One region of the Roseovarius sp. CAU 1744 genome, then DNA from elsewhere that is predicted to be linked to it. Evidence: riboswitches for the same ligand, from Rfam matches in the RefSeq annotation. Region 1 holds a riboswitch; each other region holds the start of a gene.
What was found. A riboswitch is a leader RNA that binds a small molecule or an ion and turns the genes downstream of it on or off. The one in region 1 is predicted to bind cobalamin.
Positions count from the first base shown of each region.

Region 2: another riboswitch for cobalamin. It lies ahead of AAFO92_RS17295 (hypothetical protein); the one in region 1 lies ahead of AAFO92_RS00115 (CbtB domain-containing protein).
Region 3: another riboswitch for cobalamin. It lies ahead of AAFO92_RS19955 (DUF1636 domain-containing protein); the one in region 1 lies ahead of AAFO92_RS00115 (CbtB domain-containing protein).

Region 1 is NZ_JBDOQV010000001.1:15,927-19,811, reverse strand. It holds gene AAFO92_RS00125 (hypothetical protein) at 526-1,029, opposite strand; gene AAFO92_RS00120 (CbtA family protein) at 1,096-1,794, opposite strand; gene AAFO92_RS00115 (CbtB domain-containing protein) at 1,799-1,969, opposite strand; cobalamin riboswitch at 2,003-2,219, opposite strand; gene AAFO92_RS00110 (DUF1636 family protein) at 2,365-2,697, opposite strand; gene AAFO92_RS00105 (DUF3489 domain-containing protein) at 3,227-3,445, shown strand; gene AAFO92_RS00100 (DUF2924 domain-containing protein) at 3,445-3,861, shown strand; gene AAFO92_RS00095 (recombinase family protein) at 3,816-3,885, shown strand, end outside.
Region 2 is NZ_JBDOQV010000008.1:200,279-208,711, reverse strand. It holds gene xseA (exodeoxyribonuclease VII large subunit) at 63-1,553, opposite strand; gene purD (phosphoribosylamine--glycine ligase) at 1,655-2,917, shown strand; gene AAFO92_RS17320 (VCBS repeat-containing protein) at 3,010-3,813, opposite strand; gene AAFO92_RS17315 (2Fe-2S iron-sulfur cluster-binding protein) at 3,816-4,139, opposite strand; gene AAFO92_RS17310 (peptidoglycan-binding domain-containing protein) at 4,518-5,033, shown strand; gene AAFO92_RS17305 (cupin domain-containing protein) at 5,120-5,518, opposite strand; gene AAFO92_RS17300 (DUF1127 domain-containing protein) at 5,896-6,117, shown strand; gene AAFO92_RS17295 (hypothetical protein) at 6,343-6,606, opposite strand; cobalamin riboswitch at 6,712-6,900, opposite strand; gene AAFO92_RS17290 (FAD-dependent oxidoreductase) at 7,390-8,433, opposite strand, start outside.
Region 3 is NZ_JBDOQV010000011.1:45,397-53,829, reverse strand. It holds gene cobI (precorrin-2 C(20)-methyltransferase) at 1-243, opposite strand, end outside; gene AAFO92_RS19975 (precorrin-8X methylmutase) at 246-875, opposite strand; gene cobG (precorrin-3B synthase) at 876-2,006, opposite strand; gene cobN (cobaltochelatase subunit CobN) at 2,003-5,248, opposite strand; gene cobW (cobalamin biosynthesis protein CobW) at 5,252-6,286, opposite strand; gene AAFO92_RS19955 (DUF1636 domain-containing protein) at 6,293-6,655, opposite strand; cobalamin riboswitch at 6,750-6,972, opposite strand; gene cobO (cob(I)yrinic acid a,c-diamide adenosyltransferase) at 7,010-7,630, shown strand; gene AAFO92_RS19945 (hypothetical protein) at 7,883-8,433, opposite strand, start outside.

The DNA.
Region 1 (3,885 bases):
TTTTCGTACCTGCCGTCTTCAACTTCGCTGCATTCCTAACGAATGGCCGTTCTTCACGCCGCACAGAGGCGCTGAGAATGATACGGTCGCAGCGATTTTCGTGCTGCGTGCGCACGCAGCAAGATTTGGACACTTCTCCTATGGGCTCTACATGATGCTTCGCCGCTTGATGCACCAATGGCCGGGTTCGGATTGCGCAGCCGTCCACTTCATCTGCACCGAACGGAGAAGGAGCGGACGAACCGGCTTTTGCTCGCGCAGCTATTGCTGGCGCAGCAACCACTAGCAGGAGCGGCACACCCATCGTTGCGTTGCAGCTGAGTCGCCAATCCGGTCATTCGCGCGCGTCGATTCCCTTGAACCAAGAACGCACTTTCTCCGCAACCAGGCTAGACCGTCGAGATACGGGTAAGGATCGCACATAAGTCTGGATGTAGCAGGGTCAAATCCGGTCTGCGAACATCACGCAATGCTGGGGCCGCGTGGCCCCTGCAAATGATGTTCGATCTGGATATGAAATGCCGCTCAGGAGCCGTCATCGTCTGCTTGAACGATCAGCTTGGCCTCAACCGGCACGCCTTCAACCATTAGCGGGCTGTGGCTGTTGCCATTGAGGGAGACTTTTACCTCAACATCGCCTTCCGGCAGCGATGGAAGGTGTATCCAATTGGCATAAAGGCGCCCCAGCTTTTCGCCGTTGATATAGACATGCGCGTGACCTTCTCCGCGCATGTCTGCAGAGGAGGCGTTTTCCGGTGCAAAGCGAAAGTTATGCGGCGTTACACGCAGGTTCCAGCCCGTCATCGGATCCTTAATCATCTGGATCGCCACACTGGGGGTATCGCTGTCGGCTGGCAGGTTAGTGGCAGCGGAGTGCTTATGGGCTGCCATCTCTGTAGTGCCGTCATGTTGCGCCGGGTCAGTGTGGTCATGGCCGTCAAAGGTGGTACCGCTGCCGGCGGCGATCACAAAGCCGCCGCCACCACCAAAGATCAGTCCGATGGCAAAGAGGGCGAGAGAACGGGACATCTTGTCCTCCTTGAAAATTGAAAGCCCCCACCGGTGCGGCCGGCGGGGGCGCAATTGAACAAGAGATCAGGCCGCAGCAGCCGCGCGTTTGCCTTCCACCTGCCAGAAGTAGCCGGCAAAACTGCCCAGCAGTACCCAGGCGGCCATGCCGATGCCAAAGGCCCGGGCCGCAAATAGCGCCCCGATCTCGGTTGGAACCGGACCGGCGAAGCTGTCGGGCTCAGGTGCACCGATGATATGTGGTGCCAATAACAGTCCTGCGGCGGCCAGATAGCTCATCAGATTGCCGCCAAAGGCAATCAGCCACATGGCCACGCCTGCCGTAGCGACAGTGAACGTCCACCATATTTGGCGTGTAGCGACATCGGCTGCGGCCACGCCGGGCACTTCCGGAGCCAGCGACAAACCAGGTGCAAAGTGAAATGCGACAAAGCCAGCCAAACCCCACAGCAGGCCTGTGCGGCCGTTGATCTCATGCCCCCGGCGCTCGGCCATCGACATCAGTGCCACCAGGACCAGAGCATAGCCGGTGTAAGTCAACATCGTGAAGATGATGCTCAGGCCGTCGCGCATCGGCTCAGCGAACATGCCGGGCAAATCGGGGTGCGCGGTCACGGGATCAGCGCCAAAATGCACCAATTCGCCGCCCTCATAAAGTTCGGCGTGGAGAAGTACGGGCTGCACGAAATTCAGCTGCAGCAGGGCGGCAATCAGCCCCGCTGCAGCACCAGCGAACAGCGCGCTGGTCAGAATACGACTGAACATGGCCTTAGTGGCAGGGGAAGCCAGTTGCGTGGCGCACATCGTGAGCAGCGTCATGCAGGCCAGAAGCCTGAACATGGCCGGTCACTGTGATAATACCGAGACCCAGTATAAGGGCAAACACTGCCGGCAGCATATTTGAGCGTACAGCGGATGCCTTAATCGCTTTTGTTGTCATTTTAGTTCTCCTTGCCGTCACACCCGACGGCGCAAATTGCGTTTATTACACGGCCGGTCTCCTGACTCGCGGGTCGCTGCGGTCTTCCCCCTTCCCGGCGCCCTTACGCCAGTGGTATTGGAAGGTCGCTCGCCGCTCACAGTCGCGGGGGCGGTTGAGGCTTCGGTGCCGCGATTTGGTCCACCGTCCTCATTCCCGTTTCAGTTCCAGTGCTTAGGCACTTTTGAACACCGTATTGGTTATTCCTGTCTCAAAAGGCAATGGCTGGTCAAGTACGAAACCGCCGTACAAGAGTTCAGCAGCGCCATGTTCAATGGAATTTTGTCGCTGCCTTTAGAATTCGACAAACTAAACTCTATCGCTGGAGCTTCTCCCGGTGTGTCGCGGGCGGGTTACTACAAATCTGCCGGAATGCGGGCAATGGCCTTGAATCGCAGCTTTCCCAATGGCCGTACATCGGCAAAGTTGCCGTCTGGGCTGTCTCGATACATACGGATGAACGTCAAGATGTTTGGCAGATCTAGAGCAGAAATCTCACCGAATAGATATGCGGTCTTGCCGTCCTGTCGTACAGCCAACGTCTGTGGACGCAGGCAACCGGACATGCAGTCCACCTGCTGCAATCTTGCCTTCACCTCCGACGTCTCCAGCATTGAGGCGACTTGATCAAACAGTGCGGGGTCAGCGTCGCGGCAGGTTCTGCATAAAGTAACTGTTGGTTGGGGCATGCGCCGGGCAGATCCTTGATTGAACGATCCTCTTTGAGATTCAATATCCGCTGGTCACTTACTAGCTTGACTTCGAAACTCGATTCATTTTGACGCGATGCATTGGGAAAAGTCCATATGTGGGCGATCAGCATGTTCGCCAGAGCAAGTTCCCTTAGCCGTCGCGAATGCTCGCTGTGTCCTGCGACCCTAGCCTAGCCTTAAAATCTTTGTCGTGTCCGGGATGGATGGCAAGTGTCTCCGCTGCCGCGCAGCGTCATGAACCGAGCGAACGCAGCGACTTTCGTGCTGCGCGCGCTCGCAGCGTAAAATCCCGATTGCCGAGTTGGGCTCTCACCGGACCTTTGCTGCAGCAGTCGACAATATCTGCTTAATATCGTTTCCGCACATTTGGACTGGACTTCCTTTGCACCGCGAGCATGTGTGGGATGGACGGTTAGGAGGGGTCCTTCTGTAACTTTGCCCGGTTTCCCGGGCCTGTCTCAGTAGAAGACTGCGGGTTGTTCGCAGTTGCAAACTGGAGATAGAAATGACCAACAAGAACCCTCAAACCAAACGCACACAGCTCCTGAAACTCGTGAGCCGCAAATCCGGCGTTTCCATCAGTACGATCCAAAATAAATTCAACTGGCAGCCACGCACGGTTCGCGCAGAGATCTCACGGCTGCGTAAACAAGGATTGGTTTTGACCTGCGTGCCCTCACCAAATGGGCCAGTGTATCGGGCACAAACAACTGAGCGCGCCTGATGTCGGCACTGTTGGATGCCAGTGTCCAGGACATCGAAACCTGGGAACACACTAAGTGCTTGACAGCCTGGATTGCCCTGACAGGCGCCACGCCAGCTTCGCGTCTGTCATCGCGGTTTTTGCGCAAAGCCCTGAGCTTTGAATTGCAGTGCAAGAAGTTGGGTGGGCATTCCGGGGCGATCCGGCGACAATTGCGAGCGGGAACAAAGTCAACGCTAGTGCCCACCCAGGCACTCACACACGGCACGCAGCTCGTTCGACAATGGAACGGGCGGAGCTACCGGGTCCAAGTCATCGCAGATGGCTTTGAGATGGATGGTCAGCGCTATTCCTCTCTCAGCGCCATTGCCAAACGTATCACGGGCGCCGAATGGAGCGGGCCGCGGTTCTTTGGCCTGAACAAGCGTTCGGCATGAAGCGGATACGTTGCGCCATCTATA
Region 2 (8,433 bases), on a different contig from region 1:
ATCAAATGGCTAAAAGTTATACATAGCGAACATACTCACGGTGACTTCGCCTAGGGTCCGGCTTAGAACAGGTTTCCCTGATCCGGCGTATCCTTCTTGGGCTTGACGGGTTTTCTTGCCGGGTTTTCAGTGCGATCCAGAGACAAGCGGCCATCGGCAAACTCGATTTCCAGCGCCTTGGCCTTGCCTGCCGCGGCCCTGGTCGTCACGACCCCGCCATCGCCGCGCACCACCGCATAGCCACGCTCAAGGGTGGCCTTGTAGCTGAGCGTTTCGCGCAGCCTGTCGATGGCGGTGATCCGGTCCCGCCAGGTAGCGATCTGGCGCGCGGCCGCGGTGGCGAGCCTGTGGTTCAGCCCGTCAAACTCCTGCGATCTGCGGCCGATATCCGCCCGCAGCGCCCGCAGGTTCAGCCGGGCGGCGGTGTTCTGCAGCCTCTGCCGGTCATTCTGGACCGCGCGACGCAGTAGGCCCGGCCGCAGCGCCCCCGACGCCTCGTACAGTTTCACCCGGCGGGCCTGAACCGAACGGATCAGCGCTGCGGGCAGCCTTTCGCCCCAGGTATCCAGACGCTGCCGCGGCGAATCGAGCAAGCCGTCCGCCCGTGGCAAGGCCCGCGACAGGTCCCGCAACCGCTGCCCGCGCGCGGTAATTCCCGAGGTCAAGGCATGGGTCAGCCGTGCCTCCTGGCCGTCCAGCCATGACAGGAGTTCGAGCCGGACCGGCACCGCCATCTCGGCGGCTGCCGTCGGCGTTGGTGCGCGCCGGTCCGACGCGTGGTCAATCAGGGTCGTGTCGGTCTCGTGCCCGACGGCGGAAATCAGCGGGATGTCGCTGGCCGCCGCCGCGCGCACCACGGATTCCTCGTTGAATCCCCAGAGATCCTCGATCGAGCCGCCGCCGCGCGCCACGATGATCAGGTCGGGCCGGGGCAACGCGCCGCCCGGCGTCAGGGCGTTGAACCCGTTGATGGCGCGTGTCACCTCGGGCGCGCAATTGGCCCCCTGCACGGCCACAGGCCAGATCAGCACCTTGCGGGGAAACCGGTCACGCAGGCGGTGCAGGATATCGCGGATGACCGCCCCCGAGGGCGAGGTCACAACGCCGATGATATCCGGCAGATAGGGAATTTCCTTCTTGCGCGCCGGATCGAACAGCCCCTCTGCCGCCAATTGCTTGCGGCGCTTTTCCAAGAGCGCCATCAGCGCGCCCTGCCCGGCCACCGCGACCTCGTCGACGTTCAGATTGTATTTGGACTGCGCCCCGAACGAGGTCAACCGGCCGGTCACGACCACCTCCAGCCCTTCTTCGGGAACGACTGACAGCGATGATATCTGGCCCTTCCACGTGGTGCAGGCGAGAACGTTCTTGTCGTCCTTGACATCAAAGTAGAGATGCCCTGACCGGGCCCTGAACACGCGGCCAACCTCACCCCTGACCCGTACCCGACCAAAGGTGCCTTCGAGCGTGCGCTTCACCTCGCCGGAGATTTCCGACACGGTATATTCGGGCAGGTTCCGCCCCGGCTGCGGATCGTCAATCAGCTCAGACATGCCCCATCAATGACCGATCCCACGGGCAAAGAAAAGTGCCCGCTTGCCTCTGCCCCGCGCGCCGCCTATTCAGACCCCGATCACCGAAGCGGGAGGCACGCATGAATATTCTGATCCTGGGCAGTGGCGGGCGCGAACACGGGCTGGCCTGGGCGGTGATGCAGAACCCCAAATGCGACCGGCTGATCGTGGCGCCGGGCAATGCCGGGATCGCGGATATCGCCGATTGCGCCGATCTGGATATCATGAGCGGCGCTGCCGTGGTGGCCTTTGCCGAGGAAAACGCCATCGACTTCGTGATTGTCGGGCCCGAGGCGCCGCTGGCTGCCGGGGTCGCGGACGATCTGCGCGCCGCCGGTTTCCTGGTGTTCGGCCCGTCACAGGCCGCCGCGCAACTGGAGGCCAGCAAGAGCTTCACCAAGGAAATCTGTGATGCCTCGGGCGCGCCCACTGCCGCCTACGCCCGGTTTACCGACGCCGGTCCGGCGCGCGACTATGTGCGCAGCCAGGGCGCGCCGATCGTGATCAAGGCCGATGGCCTGGCGGCGGGCAAGGGCGTCATCGTCGCGATGACAACGGACGAAGCCCTCGCCGCGATTGACGACATGTTCGGCGGCGCCTTTGGCGGTGCCGGGGCCGAGGTGGTGATCGAAGAATATCTCGACGGCGAGGAGGCGTCATTCTTTGTCCTGTGTGACGGCGAAACGGCGCTGCCGATGGGCACCGCGCAGGATCACAAGCGCGTGGGCGAAGGCGATACCGGCCCCAATACCGGCGGGATGGGGGCCTACAGCCCCGCGCCGGTGATGAGCGATGCGGTGACCGACAGGGCGCTGAACGAGATCATCAAGCCGTCGCTGGCCGAGATGTCACGCCGCGGCACCCCGTTCCAGGGCATTCTCTTTGCCGGGCTGATGGTGAAGGACGGACAGCCCAAGCTGATCGAGTACAACGTGCGCTTCGGCGATCCTGAATGCCAGGTGCTGATGATGCGCCTGGGCGCCCAGGTACTGGACCTGCTCCAGGCCGCCGCCGAAGCCCGGCTGAACGAGGCACAGTTGACCTGGGCCGACGATCATGCGCTGACCGTCGTGATGGCAGCCAGCGGATATCCGGGCAGTTACGCGAAGGGTTCGGCCATCAACGGGCTGGAGGCGATCCCCGAGGACAGTTTCAACATGGTCTTTCACGCGGGAACCGCCCGCAAGGACGGTCAGATCGTGGCCAACGGCGGGCGGGTGCTGAATGTCACGGCGCGCGGAGATACATTGGCGGAGGCGGCAGAACGCGCCTATGCAACGGTCGACCGCATTGACTGGCCTGAAGGATTCTGCCGCCGCGATATCGGCTGGCGCGCGCTCTGATCATTGCCGGGTTTCGAATTGCTTGCGCAATCCGACAGTGGCGAGGGGCGCTGCCCCTCGCGCTCCCCGGAGTATTTCAGGAACGATGAAGCTCAACGGCAATTCAGCGCAGCGTTCAGGCTGTCTGGCCCGGAATAGGCGGCAATGTCACGGGTGCGGATCATCCCGTCCGACAAGGTTGATGCCACGATCCGCGACCAGTCGGCAGTGGCCGTCACGATTTCGGCAACATCGCCGCAGTCACGGATACCGCCCGGGATATGATCCCAGCCGATCTTGTGATTGGTCAGGCCAGGCTGCTGCGCAACCAGGTTGAACTCACCATCGCGGTAGCGCCAGACATGCAGCGTCTTTGACAGGTGGGGCGTCAGCACGTAGGCCAGTTCGATATGCCCATCGCCGTCCAAATCTGCCGCCCCGACCGGCGCCAGCCAGCGAAACCGCGTGCCGATCACGGGTGTCGCCGCGATGTAGCTGAAGCTGCCGTCACGAAAGCCGATCACGGCGAGCTGCGCCCCGAAATCCCGGTGACTGAGCACCGTGACCACCTCGGGAAGCTCATCGCCATCGACATCCCAGAGCCGCGGGCTGGTATCCTCGAACACCATATTGGCGGGTGCCTTGATCTCGTAGGTCAGGTCGGCTCTGCCGTGGAACAGGCCGCCCTCACTTCCCGCTTCTCGCGAGATCGTGATCTGAACCGCGCCCCATTCCAGATCATCGCCCAGGGCGCCATGCGGGTATTCATCCGTCGGGCTGACATACCGCGCGGCGGTAATCTCTTGCGCAGCCGCTGGGTTTGCTCCTGGCAACATCAGCCAAAAGCACGACAGCAGCACGGCGCGGCGGGCGGAGCGGCGCCAGGGGCGCAACCGGTAACGCCGCGCCCCGCTCAAATTCAGATCTGCTTTTCGGGCATCTGCACCACCAGCCCGTCAAGCGCGTCGGTCACCTTGATCTGGCAGGTCAGGCGAGAGCGGTTGGCGTCGGGTTCATAGGCGAAATCCAACATGTCTTCTTCCATGTCGTCCTTGGGTGGCAGCTTCTCGACCCAGTCTTCGACCACATAGACATGGCACGTAGAACAGGCACAGGCGCCGCCGCAATCTGCCTCGATGCCGGGAATGTTGTTATCGCGCGCGCCTTCCATGACGGTCAGACCGTTGGCGACGTCAACGACATGCTCGGTGCCGTTATGCTCGATATATGTGATTTTCGCCATGCGAACGCACTCCCTTCACAAATTCTGCTCAGCGGTTCCTAGCCAAGCCAAATAGCTTCCGCCAGCCCCATTTGCGACCTTCGTAGAAAAGAGTTGCGACAAAATCCAGCCATTCTGCCTTTGTTCTCACCATCTCTGCGCAGCATCGCTGCCAGATGCACCACATGCGCGCTGCCTACCGGGCCGAAAAAGGCAAGGATCGTGCAGCGCGGCGTGCAAGGGTCTCAGGGGCATATTGCTACAGCCGTTCACGAAACGGCGACAACCGGGATCCCTGTCAATCGCGCTGGCCCCGCATGCCCGGGACCGAGACTGCGCTTTCCCCCGTCGGCACAAACCGGTAGACTGTTGGAAAACAAGGCTCAGAGGCCCGAGCACATGATCCGACCCCTGCCCTGCCTGCTGCTGGTGGTCTGCGTTGTCGCGGGCTGCGATGCCGGCCCGACCGGCCCCGAACCTGAATTGCAGGAGACCACGGCAACCGCGCCGCCCGGCGCGGCACCCGGCACCTGCTGGGGCAAGGACGTATCGCCTGCGGTCGTGGAGACGGTCACCGAACAGGTTCTCGTCCAACCAGCCGAGCGGCGCAGCGACGGCAGCATCGCCCAACCGGCCGTCTACAGAACCGAATCCCGACAGGCGATCGTTCGTGAACGCCGGGAAACCTGGTTCGAGACCCCCTGCGCCGATCAGCTGACCCCGGAATTCATCGCCACGTTGCAGCGGGCGCTCGGAGCGCGCGACCTGTATCGCGGCGCAATCACCGGCCAGATGGACGCCCGAACCCGGGCCGCCATCCGCGCCTATCAGGCGCGTCAGGGGCTGGATAGCGCGGTGTTGTCGATAACCGCCGCCCGTACACTGGGTCTGATCGCGATCGAAAGGCCCAGATAGCCGGCACCCACCCGCAATCCGCCAAACCAGCCACAGAGCGCATGGCGTCGCTACGCGACCACCGATCGCAGGCTTAGCGCCTCGCGCTATCTTGCCAGGTATTGCGTGTCGCTGACCTTTTCCAGCCACGTAACCACAGAGCCATCCTGCGCCTCCTGCATCGCCAGATGGGTCATCGGCTGATCGGCCGCGGCGCCGTGCCAGTGTTTCTCACCCGGCGCGAACCAGACGGTGTCGCCAGGGCGGATCTCGCGAATCGGGCCGCCCCAGCTCTGCGCCCATCCGAGCCCCGACAGAACATGCAAAGTCTGCCCCAGGGGATGGGTGTGCCAGGCGGTGCGCGCAGCGGGCTGGAATGTGACGATCACTGCGCGCAACCGGGCGGGCTCTGGTGCGGAATGCACCGGTTCAATCCGTACCTGACCGGTGAAATAATCGTGCCCCCCGTCTGAAGGTGCGCGTGTTCCGGCTTCGAAAATATCCATGGCAGAACTTTCTGGTCAACGTGTTCTGCGCCCCAGCTTATTCGACGGGCCGAACGCGGGCAATCACCGGGCGAGGAGTTGCTGCGAAGTGCTGCGCGACGTGTTTCGTCGGTCATGTCGCGACGCGGGCGATATTTTCTGACGTAACGTCCGTTTCCATGGATAGCCATTTTTCACAACCAACGCTGAAGCACCTGTTAACCATAAATCTTCATTATTTCATTAGGTTAACGATATTTCTGCCATGCACATGCTGCATAGCAGCATTGCTGCGCCAGGGGTTGTGCATCCGCAGCATCGGCGTATCTAGGCCTCAACGAAACGGCGCTCGTAATTGACCAGCGCAGAATGATGATGATGACGCAAGGAGCCTGACAATGGCATTTGCAACTGAAAAACACGGCGCCACGAGCGCACTGCAGATCGAGATCAGCGCTGCTGTTTACGCGTTGATGACCCGTATCGCGGATTACCGTGCCTATCGGCGCACTGTCGCCGAACTGTCCAAGCTGGGCAACAATGAACTGGCCGATCTGGGCCTGTCCCGCTCGGGCATTATCGCCGCGGCCAGCGAAGCGGTCTACGGCACACGCGCCTGAGCGCAAAGAGATCGGATGCCCCTCTCCTCCCCCTTATCGGGCATCTGACCAGCGGCAGCGGCACCACCTCCCCTCGAGGTGCCGCTGCCGACAAAAATCCGGGCCACTGGCCCAAACGGAATTGCGGATGGTCCTTTTCTCCTCCTCCCTGGGGCCATACGCAGATCGAAACGGCGGTGCCTTCTCCTCCCTGGGCGCCGCCGTTTTAATTTTTCCGATGCAATGTCAGTGCAACAGGCGTGTGCGCCGCCGGGGGCGTGGCGTCAGGGGTTGCGTCGCCTCTTGGAGAAAGCTCACGAAGGCGCGCGCGGCGTCACTGCTGGCGTTCTGCACGGCACGGCTGCCCAACGCGGCGCGTGCCGCCTGCGGAGTCCCGCCGTCACGGGCACAAAATGCCCATTCCAAGAACCCCAGACGCGCGGCCTGAAGCGCGTCCGCGCCGGTTGCGTCGATGACTTCGAGCCCATCGAGGATACGGGAAATGCTCATCTTTATCTTCTCCCCGGCCGCACCCCGGGCCGGATGGGGCAGAGAGAGACCGGGATGATTGCAGGCACGCCAGGCGCCGCGGCAACCGTCCCCACCGCCCCCCGCGGTTTGACGTTTGTCCAAGGCTGGTTTCCGGGCTTGGCGGGGTTGCGGATGCGGCACCTTCCCAGACCTTCAAGGCCCAGTGGCTGTTGCAGCATCCCCCATCCTTACCGTTGCGGGGGCAGCGCCGGAATCACACCGGCTTCCCAATTCTCCGCCCTGACCGACGGCACCTTGGACCCTGATTGTGGCCGGGAACATGCAACGAGACAAGAGGTTTTTGGCCACGGCAAAATTTTCTGCCTAAAGAAGTATCAGCCGTCTCAAATTCCATGCATTCCAGCCGCCGCACGCCGTTTGTTTTGCAGTTGCAGCAAGTTTGCCTTGCGGTCACGCTGCATTGCGGCATTCTGGGGTCACCAAAGGTCAAAAGCGATACCTCCTCCCATCGTGATCGGCCCGAGGTTTCGGCGGTTCGCGACATCTCCTCCCGTTGCGCATCGCCCAATATGAAAAGTCCAACAGGTCGTGGCCGGGTCGTGTCTTGCCCGGCCACATCTGTTTATTCCCAACACGTTACGCCAGGTAATTGACCCGTCATTGATTCGCAGAGCGTGGATGACCCTCACGGCGGCCACGCCGTCTTGCGGGCGCCTCCCGATCAGCCGATGCCGGCGTCAGCGGCGGGCGGGCGAGCTCAGACGGCCCCGCCCCGATCTTGATCGCGGATATCCGAAAATCCTAGCCGTCGATGCGGATGACTTCGTTCTTCGGATCGTAGGGGCTGTCACAGGTGACAACCGCATCCCACAGCCTGTCCTGCATCTTGACCTGCAGCTTGGTGCCCTCGACCGCCAGATCGGGGGTGACATAGCCCATGCCGATGGATTTGCCGAAATGCACCGAGTAGCCGCCCGAGGTCAGGCGCCCCACGCGGGTGCCTTCGGGGGTATACAGCGCCTCACGGCCCCACGGGTCGGCATCGTCCGGCCCGTCGATCAGCAGCGTGCAGCATTTCGCGCGCACGCCTGTTTCGACCAGCTTGTCCTTGCCGTGGAAATCCTTGTCGAGATCGACGAAACGCGGCAGGTCAGCCTCGAGCGGGGTCGCGTCACGGCCCAGCTCGGTGCCAAAGGCGCGATAGGATTTCTCCTGACGCAGCCAGTTCTGGGCGCGGGCACCGACCAGCTTCATGCCGTGCTTCTCACCGGCTTTTTCCAGCAGGTCGAACAGGTAATTCTGCATTTCGATGGGGTGGTGCAATTCCCAGCCCAGCTCACCGGTATAGGCCACACGGATTGCGTTGACCGGGCACATGCCCAGTTCGATCTGACGCGCCGACAGCCACGGGAAACGCTTGTTGGACAGCGCTGTCGCGGGATCGGCGTCCTTGATGACCTCTTTCAGAACGTCACGCGACTTGGGTCCGGCGATGGCGAAGACGCCCCATTGCGTGGTCACGTCCTGGATCTCGATATACCCGAACTCTTCCATCTTGTCCTCGGCCGCCTTGCGCAGGTAGTCGGCGTCATACTCGGTCCAGGCACCGGCAGAGACGACGTAGTAGTTGTTCTCGCCATTGCGGACGATGGTGTATTCGGTGCGGGTGGTCCCGTGCGAGGTCAGCGCGTAGGTCAGGTTGATGCGACCGACCTTGGGCAACTTGTTGCAGGTGAACCAATCCAGGAACTGGGTCGCACCCGGGCCTTTGACGACATGCTTGGTGAAGGCCGACGCGTCGATCAGGCCAACGCCTTCGCGGATCGCTTTGGCTTCTTCGACGGC
Region 3 (8,433 bases), on a different contig from region 1:
CTCGGCCAGAACGCGGTTGTATTCCGGGTCATCCAGCGGGATTTCCGTGGTAACGGGATATTCCATCGGGTGCTCCGCCACATCCCCGGCCAGAAGCCCCTCGACGATCTTGCGGGCTTGTCCGCACAGGCCCTTCTTGCGGAAGAATGCGACATGGCGCGCAGCCGAGATCAGCCGATGGGCGCGGACGCTCATCAGATCGGGATCTCCGGGGCCCAGCCCGACGCAGATGACCTTGCCCATGCTCATTCCTTCCAGCTTGCCAGCGCGTTGACGGCAGCCACGGTGATGGCGCTGCCGCCAAGACGGCCCTGGACGATCATCGACGGCACCGGCAGGACCTGCATCAGCGCCTCTTTCGATTCCGCGGCGCCGACAAAGCCGACCGGGCAACCGATGATGGCCGCAGGACGCGGGCAGGCGGGATCTTCAAGCATGTTCAGCAGGTGAAAGAGCGCGGTGGGTGCATTGCCGATGGCCACGACCGCGCCGTCCAGCTTAGGGCGCCACAATTCCAGTGCGGCGGCTGACCGGGTGTTCGACATCTCTTTGGCCATGTCCGGCACGCGCGGGTCGCGCAGCGTGCAGATAACCTCGTTATCCGCAGGCAGGCGCGGACGGGTGATGCCCTCGGACACCATATAGGCGTCACAGAGGATGGGCGCGCCGGCCGCCAGCGCCGCCCTGGCCGCCTCGGCCATGCCGGGGGAGAATCGCACATGTTCCTCCAGCCCGACCATGCCGGCGGCGTGGATCATGCGCACCACCACGCTTTCCTCATCGCGTGAGAAACGCCCGAGCGTGGCCTCGGCCCGGATGGTGGCAAAGCTTTCGGCATAGATCGCGGCGCCATTGGTTTCGTAAAGATGCGGCATTCACAGCTCTCCGCTTAGAAGATCGGTCAGGGACAGCCCGGGGCGGGCGGGCCGGTCGGTGGTACGGCCGTCGCGGATCAGGTCGAACCTGTCGCCGCCGGTGGCGACGATGGTGTGGGCGGCGGGGCCGGGATGAGCACAGCCCTTGGCGCAGCCCGACACATGCAGGTCGCCGGGGGCTCGACCCGCCAAGGCGCGGGCGATGTCGCGCGTGGCCGCCAGCGCCTGTGGGCATCCCGGTGCGCCGGTACAGGCGGTGACCTGCAGCCGCGGGTCGTCGGGATCCGCGATCAGGCCGGGCAGTTCCGGGGCCTGCGCCGCACCCTCGATCAGTACCATGCGCCAAGGCGTCAGGCGCAGGGCGCCAAGCTTTGCAAGACCATCCAGCGTTTCCGCCGGTATCTGCCCGAATTCCAGGGCCACCAGAAAACCGCGGTCGCATTTTCCGGGCTTTGGCTGGGTGACGCCGGTCACCCGTTGCGCATCATGTCCCTGCGGCGCGCCAATCCGGTCGATATGCGCGGCCATGCGGCCCCGCCCACCCGGCGCGCCACCCGTTTCCAGGAACCAGCGGGCCATGCCAAGGGCCATGCCGGCGGCGGTATTCTCGGTCACGGGCTGTCCGGTTTCGGCGCCGTCTGCGCGGCAGATCAGCACGTCCTCGACATGCTCGATACGGATATCGGCAGAGGTATCCTGCAGGCAGGGAGTCGGCCCGCAATCGACGGCAAAACCGAATTTGCCGGGCAGGTCGGGCGCGTCCGGGGCGGCCAGCGCGCGGGTCAGCGACTGGGCAATGATCTGGGTCGCGTCGCCGGCGGACCAGAAGGGCTGGATGACCAGGTTGCGGCGGGTTTCCACGGCAATATCGCGGTCGATCAGGCCGAGACCGCGCAGCGCGTCGATCAGGGCCGGGTGCGCTTCTTCCCGCAGGCCGCGGATCTGGATATTCGCCCGGGCCGACAGGTCAATCAGCCCGTTGCCGTGGCGTGTGGACAATGCCGCGATACCGCTGGCCTGAACGGGTGTCAGCCGCCCCATCGGCGCGCGCACCCGCATCACCAGCCCGTCGCCCGACATCATCGGGCGCAAGGCACCCGGACACCAGCCATAGACGCGGGGGGCGCTCATGCGATCCGCTCCAGGTCGGCGGCGATGGAATTGCGGCGTGTCTGCCACAGCCCCGCATCACGCAGGGCATTGAACCTGTCGCGCATGGCGGCCAGTGCCTGCGGGTTCTCCGTCTTCATGAACTCGACCAGCGTGTCGCGGCCCAGAGTGGCCTCGTAGTAAAGGTCGAACAAATGCGAGGGGACCACCCCGGCGAGATGCGCGAAGGCGGCCATGTGATCCAGCGTGGCGGCAACCTCGGCAGCGCCGCGGAACCCATGGGCCATCATGCTGCTGACCCAGTCGGGATTGGCGGCGCGGGCGCGGGTGACGCGGGCAATCTCTTCGCCCAATGTACGGGCGCGGGGCGTGTCGGGGCGGGTGGCATCTAGGTGATAAAGCGCAGGCGCGGTCTGGCCCAGCCGCGCCATCGCGGCGGCGAACCCGGCCTCGTGCGCGGCATAGTCCGAGGCCAGCAGCAGATCGGTCTCGGGCAGATCCTGAAGATGCACAAACGCATCTGCGCCCTTCAGGCGCAGTTCCAGTGCCTCGCGCGCCGGGTTGACCTCACCGGCCGCGTCGATCGCGTAGGAGGAGGCCGCGAGCCAGGCCTCGCCCGCGGCTGTCCGGCCAGCCTCGGAATAATCCTCCAGCGTTTCGGTCATGTTCAGCCCGTACTGGCCGGGCCGGGGGCCAAAGACGCGGGGGGCGACCGACAGGTAGGGGTTGTCCGGCGCGGCCTCGTCGCGTTCGGCCAGGGCCGCCGCTGCCGCTTCGAACATCTGCGCCAGGCCGGGAAACACGTCGCGGAAAAGGCCCGAAACCCGCAGGGTCACGTCGATGCGCGGGCGACCCAGCAGCGCAAGCGGGATCACTTCGAAACCGCTCACCCGTTCCGAGCCGTCATCCCATGTCGGTGCAAGGCCCGCCAGGTGCAGGGCCATGGCGAATTCCTCGCCCGCCGTGCGCATCGTAGCCGAGCCCCAGAGGTCGACGACCAGCCCCTGCGGCCAGTCACCATGATCCTGCAGATGCTTGCGCAATAGCTCTTCGGCCAGTTTCACGCCCTGCGCATGGGCGGCGCGCGAAGGCACGGCGCGGGGGTCGGTGGTAAAGAGGTTGCGCCCGGTGGGCAGCACGTCGGCGCGCCCCCGGAAGGGCGAACCCGAGGGGCCGGGGGCCACGAACCGCCCGGCCAGCGCGGTGGTGATGCCCGCAATCTCTGCGGCGCCGCAATCGCCGGTGCCCAGCACATGCAGCCCCTCGCCATACTGGCTTTCCTTGATATCACAGACAAAGCGGTCGATGCGGGTGATCGCCTCGGCGGCACAGGCATCACTTTGCAGGCCCAGATCGGCCTCGACCCCGCTGGCCTGTGCTTCTGTCCGTATGTCGGCGATCAGGCGGTCACGGCGGCCCGGGTCCAGACCGTCGGCGGTGGAATATTCATCCAGCAGGCTTTCCAGACGGCCCATGCCCTCGGGCAGGCTGGTCTGCGCCAGCGGCGGTGGCAGGTGGCCCAGGGTGGCGGCGCCGATGCGCCGCTTGGCCTGCGCGGCCTCGCCCGGATCGTTGACGATGAACGGGTAGACCACCGGCAGCGCGTCGATCAGCGCCTCGGGCCAGCAATCCTCCGACAGCGCCACCGACTTGCCCGGCAGCCATTCCAGCGTGCCATGTGCGCCCATGTGGATCAGCGCATCCGCCTGTTGTCGCAGCCAGAGGTAGAAGGCGACATAACCGTGGCGGGGCGTGCGCGACAGGTCATGGTAATCGTCGTCGCGCGTCTTCACATTGCCGCGCTCGGGTTGCAGGGCGATCAGCGTCTTGCCGGAACGGATCGCCGGGAAATGGAAAGCCCCGTCGCGGATCATCGGATCGGCCTCGGGGTCGCCCCAGGCGGCGGCGAGGTCTTCGCGCAGGGTTTCGGGCAGGCTGGCCAGTGCCGCCTGATATTCCCGCAGGGGCCACGTTAGGGCCTCTTTCGTCAGGCGATGGCCAAGTTCCGGCACGGGTTCAATGTCATATCCCGCCCGCGCCAGCTCGTCCGAGAGGGCCGAAGTTGAGGCCAGCGCATCCAGCCCGACCGCATGGGCCAACTGATAGGTCTTGCCGGGATAGGTCGACAGCACCAGCGCCAGCCGTTTATCGCCATTGCCAAGCTTGGACAGGCGGTGCCACGCCGCCACCCTGTGGGCCACGGCAGCGACCCGCGCCGCGTCCGCCCGGTGGGCAAAGCGGCTATATTCCAGATCCGGATCGCGTTTGTCCGGTTGTTTGAAGCTGACGACCCCGGCAAACAGCCGCCCGTCGACCTCGGGCAGTACCACGTGCATCGCCAGATCGGCGGGGGACAGGCCGCGTTCCGCCGCGGCCCATTCCTTTCTGCGTGCGGTCGAAAGAGCGACCTGAAAGACCGGGCAGCCGGCAATATCCAGAGGTGAGGGGTGCCCGTCGCCCGCCTTGGCCGAAAACGCCGTCGCATTCACGATTGCCGCCGGTGCAAGCGCCGCGATCTGGTCGCGCAGCCAGCCGGTGCAGGACGGCGCCTTGAGGCTGGGCGCAAAGATACCAAAAGCGTCGAATCCCTGTGATCGCAGTGCGTCGATCAGCGCGTCGACAGCGTCGGTGTCCGCCGCCGTCAGGTACGACCGGTAGAAGCTGACCAGCACCAGCGGCCGGCCGGTTTGTTCCGGGGCGGCGACGACACCCAGACCGGGCGCATAGAACCCGGCCTCGGGCACGGTCTTGGCCCCGGCCACCGGCCCGGCATAGAGCCCCGCGGCCAGCGACAGTTGCGCCAGCGCGGCCTGGGCGGCCACCGCACCGCCGGTGTCGCACAACGTCTGCAGCCGCCGCAGGGTCGATACCGGCAGGGTCGACAGCGCATCCAACCGCTCATCGGGCTGGCCATCCGCAGGCAGGATCGCCAGCGCGATCCCTTGCCGGCGGGCCATGTCCTGAAGCGTTGCCAGCCCGTAGGGCCAATAGCTTTCGCCGCCGATCAACCGCACCAGAACCGCCTTGGCACCGCTGAGCGTCTGTTCGGCATAGGTGTCGACCGACAGGGGATGTTTCAGCGCCACTAGATTTGCCAGGCGCAGCGTGGGCAGCTTGCCGGCGGCCCGATGCCAGCCTGCCGCGAAAGCCCCCAGGTCGCTGTCGGAGAAAGACAGCACCACCAGATCCGCCGGGCTCTGGCCCAGGTCCCGGGGGGTGTCGGTCTCCTCTAACCCGTGGCTTTCGCGAAAGACGACATGCATGGATCAGGCGGCCAGGACCGCGCGAATGGCATCGGGATTGATATCGTCATGCTCGGCGATCACCACCAGTTGCGAACGGCGCGGCGTGTCGCCCCAGGGCTGGTCGAACTGGGCGCGCAGCCGTTCGCTGACGGCCTGGACCAGCAGGCGCATCGGCTTGTCCCTGACCGCGACATAGCCCTTGACCCGCAGGATGTTCTGTTCGCGCGCCAACCGGATGATCGACGCCTTCAGCGCTTCGGCATCCTCGACCTCGCCCAGTTCGATCACGACGCTTTCGAAATCGTCATGCTCGTGGTCGTCATGTCCGTCATGGTGCGAGGGACGGGCGTCCAGGTCATCCTCGGCGGCGGCGCCCAGCCCCAGCACCACGCGCGGGTCTATGATACCGTCGGTCATCGGGATCGTTGGCAGGCTGCGCGGGGTTTCGGCCTCGATCACGGCGCGGGCCCTGGCCAGGCCTTCTTCCCCGGCCAGGTCGGCCTTGGACAGAAGCACGATATCAGCGCAGGCGATCTGATCCTCGAACACCTCAGACAGTGGCGTTTCGTGGTCCAGGCTGTCATCCGCTTCGCGCTGCGCCTGAACGGCATCCTCGTCGGGCGCGAAACGTCCCGCGGCGACGGCCTCGGCATCGGCCAGGGCAATCACGCCGTCCACCGTGATGCGCGAGCGGATCGCGGGCCAGTCGAACGCCTTCAGGAGCGGTTTCGGCAGGGCCAGACCGGAGGTTTCGATCAGGATATGATCGGGGGTTTCCGGCAGCGCCATCAGCGCCTCGATCGTCGGGATGAAATCATCGGCCACGGTGCAGCAGATGCAGCCATTTGCCAGCTCGACGATATTTTCCGCCGGGCAGTTCTCGTCGGCGCAGGTCTTGAGGATATCACCATCCACGCCGGCGGTGCCGAACTCGTTGACCAGCACCGCCAGGCGCTTGCCCTGCGGGTTCTGCATCAGGTGGCGAATAAGCGTCGTCTTGCCCGAGCCGAGAAAGCCGGTGACGATGGTGACAGGAATTTTCGTGAGATCGGACATGGGGGCTTACTCCTGCGGGGGGATACGGGCGATGGATTGCTTGCGAAAGACTTCGGGGCGCTCACGCCAGGGAACAAGGCCGTCTTCGGTGCCGGCATAGGCGCGGATGCCGTCCACGATCTGTGGCACGTGCAGGTCCGGGTCCATGTCGCCATAGATGTAGGTCCAGCGGTCCGGTCCGCCGGCCACGATCATCGAACAGCCGCGCTTGCAGGCCGACAGGCACTCGACCGGGCGCAGGCGCACACCCTCGGGCAGTTCCTCGCCCGACAGCGCCTGATAGAGGCGCGAACCGGGGCGCGGCCCCTCGTCATCGGTCGGCTGGCCCGCGCGGCAGGTGGTGCAGATCGTCACGACAACCTCGGCCATCTTATCCCTTTCATCTTGTGGCGAATGGGGAATAGGCCAGCAGGGACACCACGTCAGGTCGTCCAACAGCCGGTCGCGACACACCCCGTTCGCCCGTCACATCACTTGCGCTGGCAGGTTTCCCGGCTTGCGGATTCCGGGCCATCGGCCCATCGGGTTGCCCACCTTCCCAGCTTGCGGGCCAGTGGTTGGGCACCCTCTCCGGTCACGGTCGCGGGGGCGGCTGCGGTTCGGCTTTGACCTTGCAAAGGTCGCCTGGCCTATCGCATTCCCTCTTCGTCTGTCCTAAGACAGAAACCAGCACGTGCCTCACCTGCGGCATTGCGCCCCGTTTTGTCAAGCAAAGGATACGCCATGTCAGATGCCGATACCGACGACGAAGCCCGCCACGCGGCGAAAATGGCCAAGAAAAAGGCCGCGCGCGACAAGCTGATGGCGGACAAGACCGATGAGAAGGGGTTGATCATCGTCCATACCGGGCCCGGGAAGGGCAAGTCTTCCTCGGGGTTCGGGATGATCCTGCGCTGCATCGCGCACGGGATGCCCTCGGCGGTGGTGCAGTTCATCAAGGGCGCGTGGCAGACCGGCGAGCGCACGCTGATCGAGGCGCATTTCAGCGATCTCTGCCAGTTCTACGCGATGGGCGAGGGGTTCACCTGGGAAACCCAGGACAAATCCCGCGATATCGCCGCCGCCCGCAAGGGCTGGGAAAAGGCCAAGGAGTTGATCCGTAATCCCGAAAACCGCATGGTGTTGCTGGATGAAATCAACATCGCCATCCGCTATGAATACCTGGATATCGACGAGATCGTGGACTTCCTGAGCACCGAGAAGCCCGAGATGACCCATGTGGTCCTGACCGGCCGGAACGCCAATGAGAAACTGATCGAGATCGCCGATCTGGTCACCGAAATGGCGGTGGTCAAACACCCGTTCCGGGCCGGCATCAAGGCACAGAAGGGCGTGGAATTCTGAGATTTCACGCCGGGCATACCTTACACCTTGTCAAGTTCGGGCTTCCGCGCGGAATCAAGGCCGCAGGCCGCCGCGCGATCGCCGGCGCGCCCCCACGCGGCGGCGATTGATCGAAGTGAAGAAACTGCGGTGAAGCTATCACCCCGCCCGTGGCGCGTCTCTGGCGCGACGGCGGGCGCTTCGCTTCCGCCCGCGGTCAGGCGATGTCCTTTAGGTGGGAAGTGGTGCGTGCTAGCACACAAATTACGCTTGCTATTCTTCACGACCTAGGAATGTTATCGCCGCCACGCTTTCCCACGGTACCTGCAACACGTTACCTGTATTGGGATTATAAACCACTGGGCCGCGCTCTAAGTTTCGCAACATTAATGCTGCAGATTTCCCGTTGTTCAAGGCGAGTACTTCAGGTGCGGCATCTCGCTTGATCGCTACAAATGCTCCCAATTGAGAACTCATTGCGAATGTGATTGGGACACTGACGACTCCAGCAAAGAAAACAATAATCGTAACAGAACACAGAAGTCTGCTTATTCTAAGAAGAACGCGAATTTCAAATGTCTCCTGCGCTTCTATGAAACGACTAATGACGAAGTCCAAAAAGCCGAACAAAACCGTCAAACCGCCAGCAAAGGCTACGCTCATTGGCAGATCACCATACGCCCAGCTTATCAACAACAGCGGACCCGATATCAAGAAAAGCCAGTCGAATCTTGAGCGAGTCTCATATTTTTTCCCCGGGGCAGGATTTCTAATCCCAGCGGCCAATAGCGCTAGAATGACCACTAACAAGATGACAGGAGCCG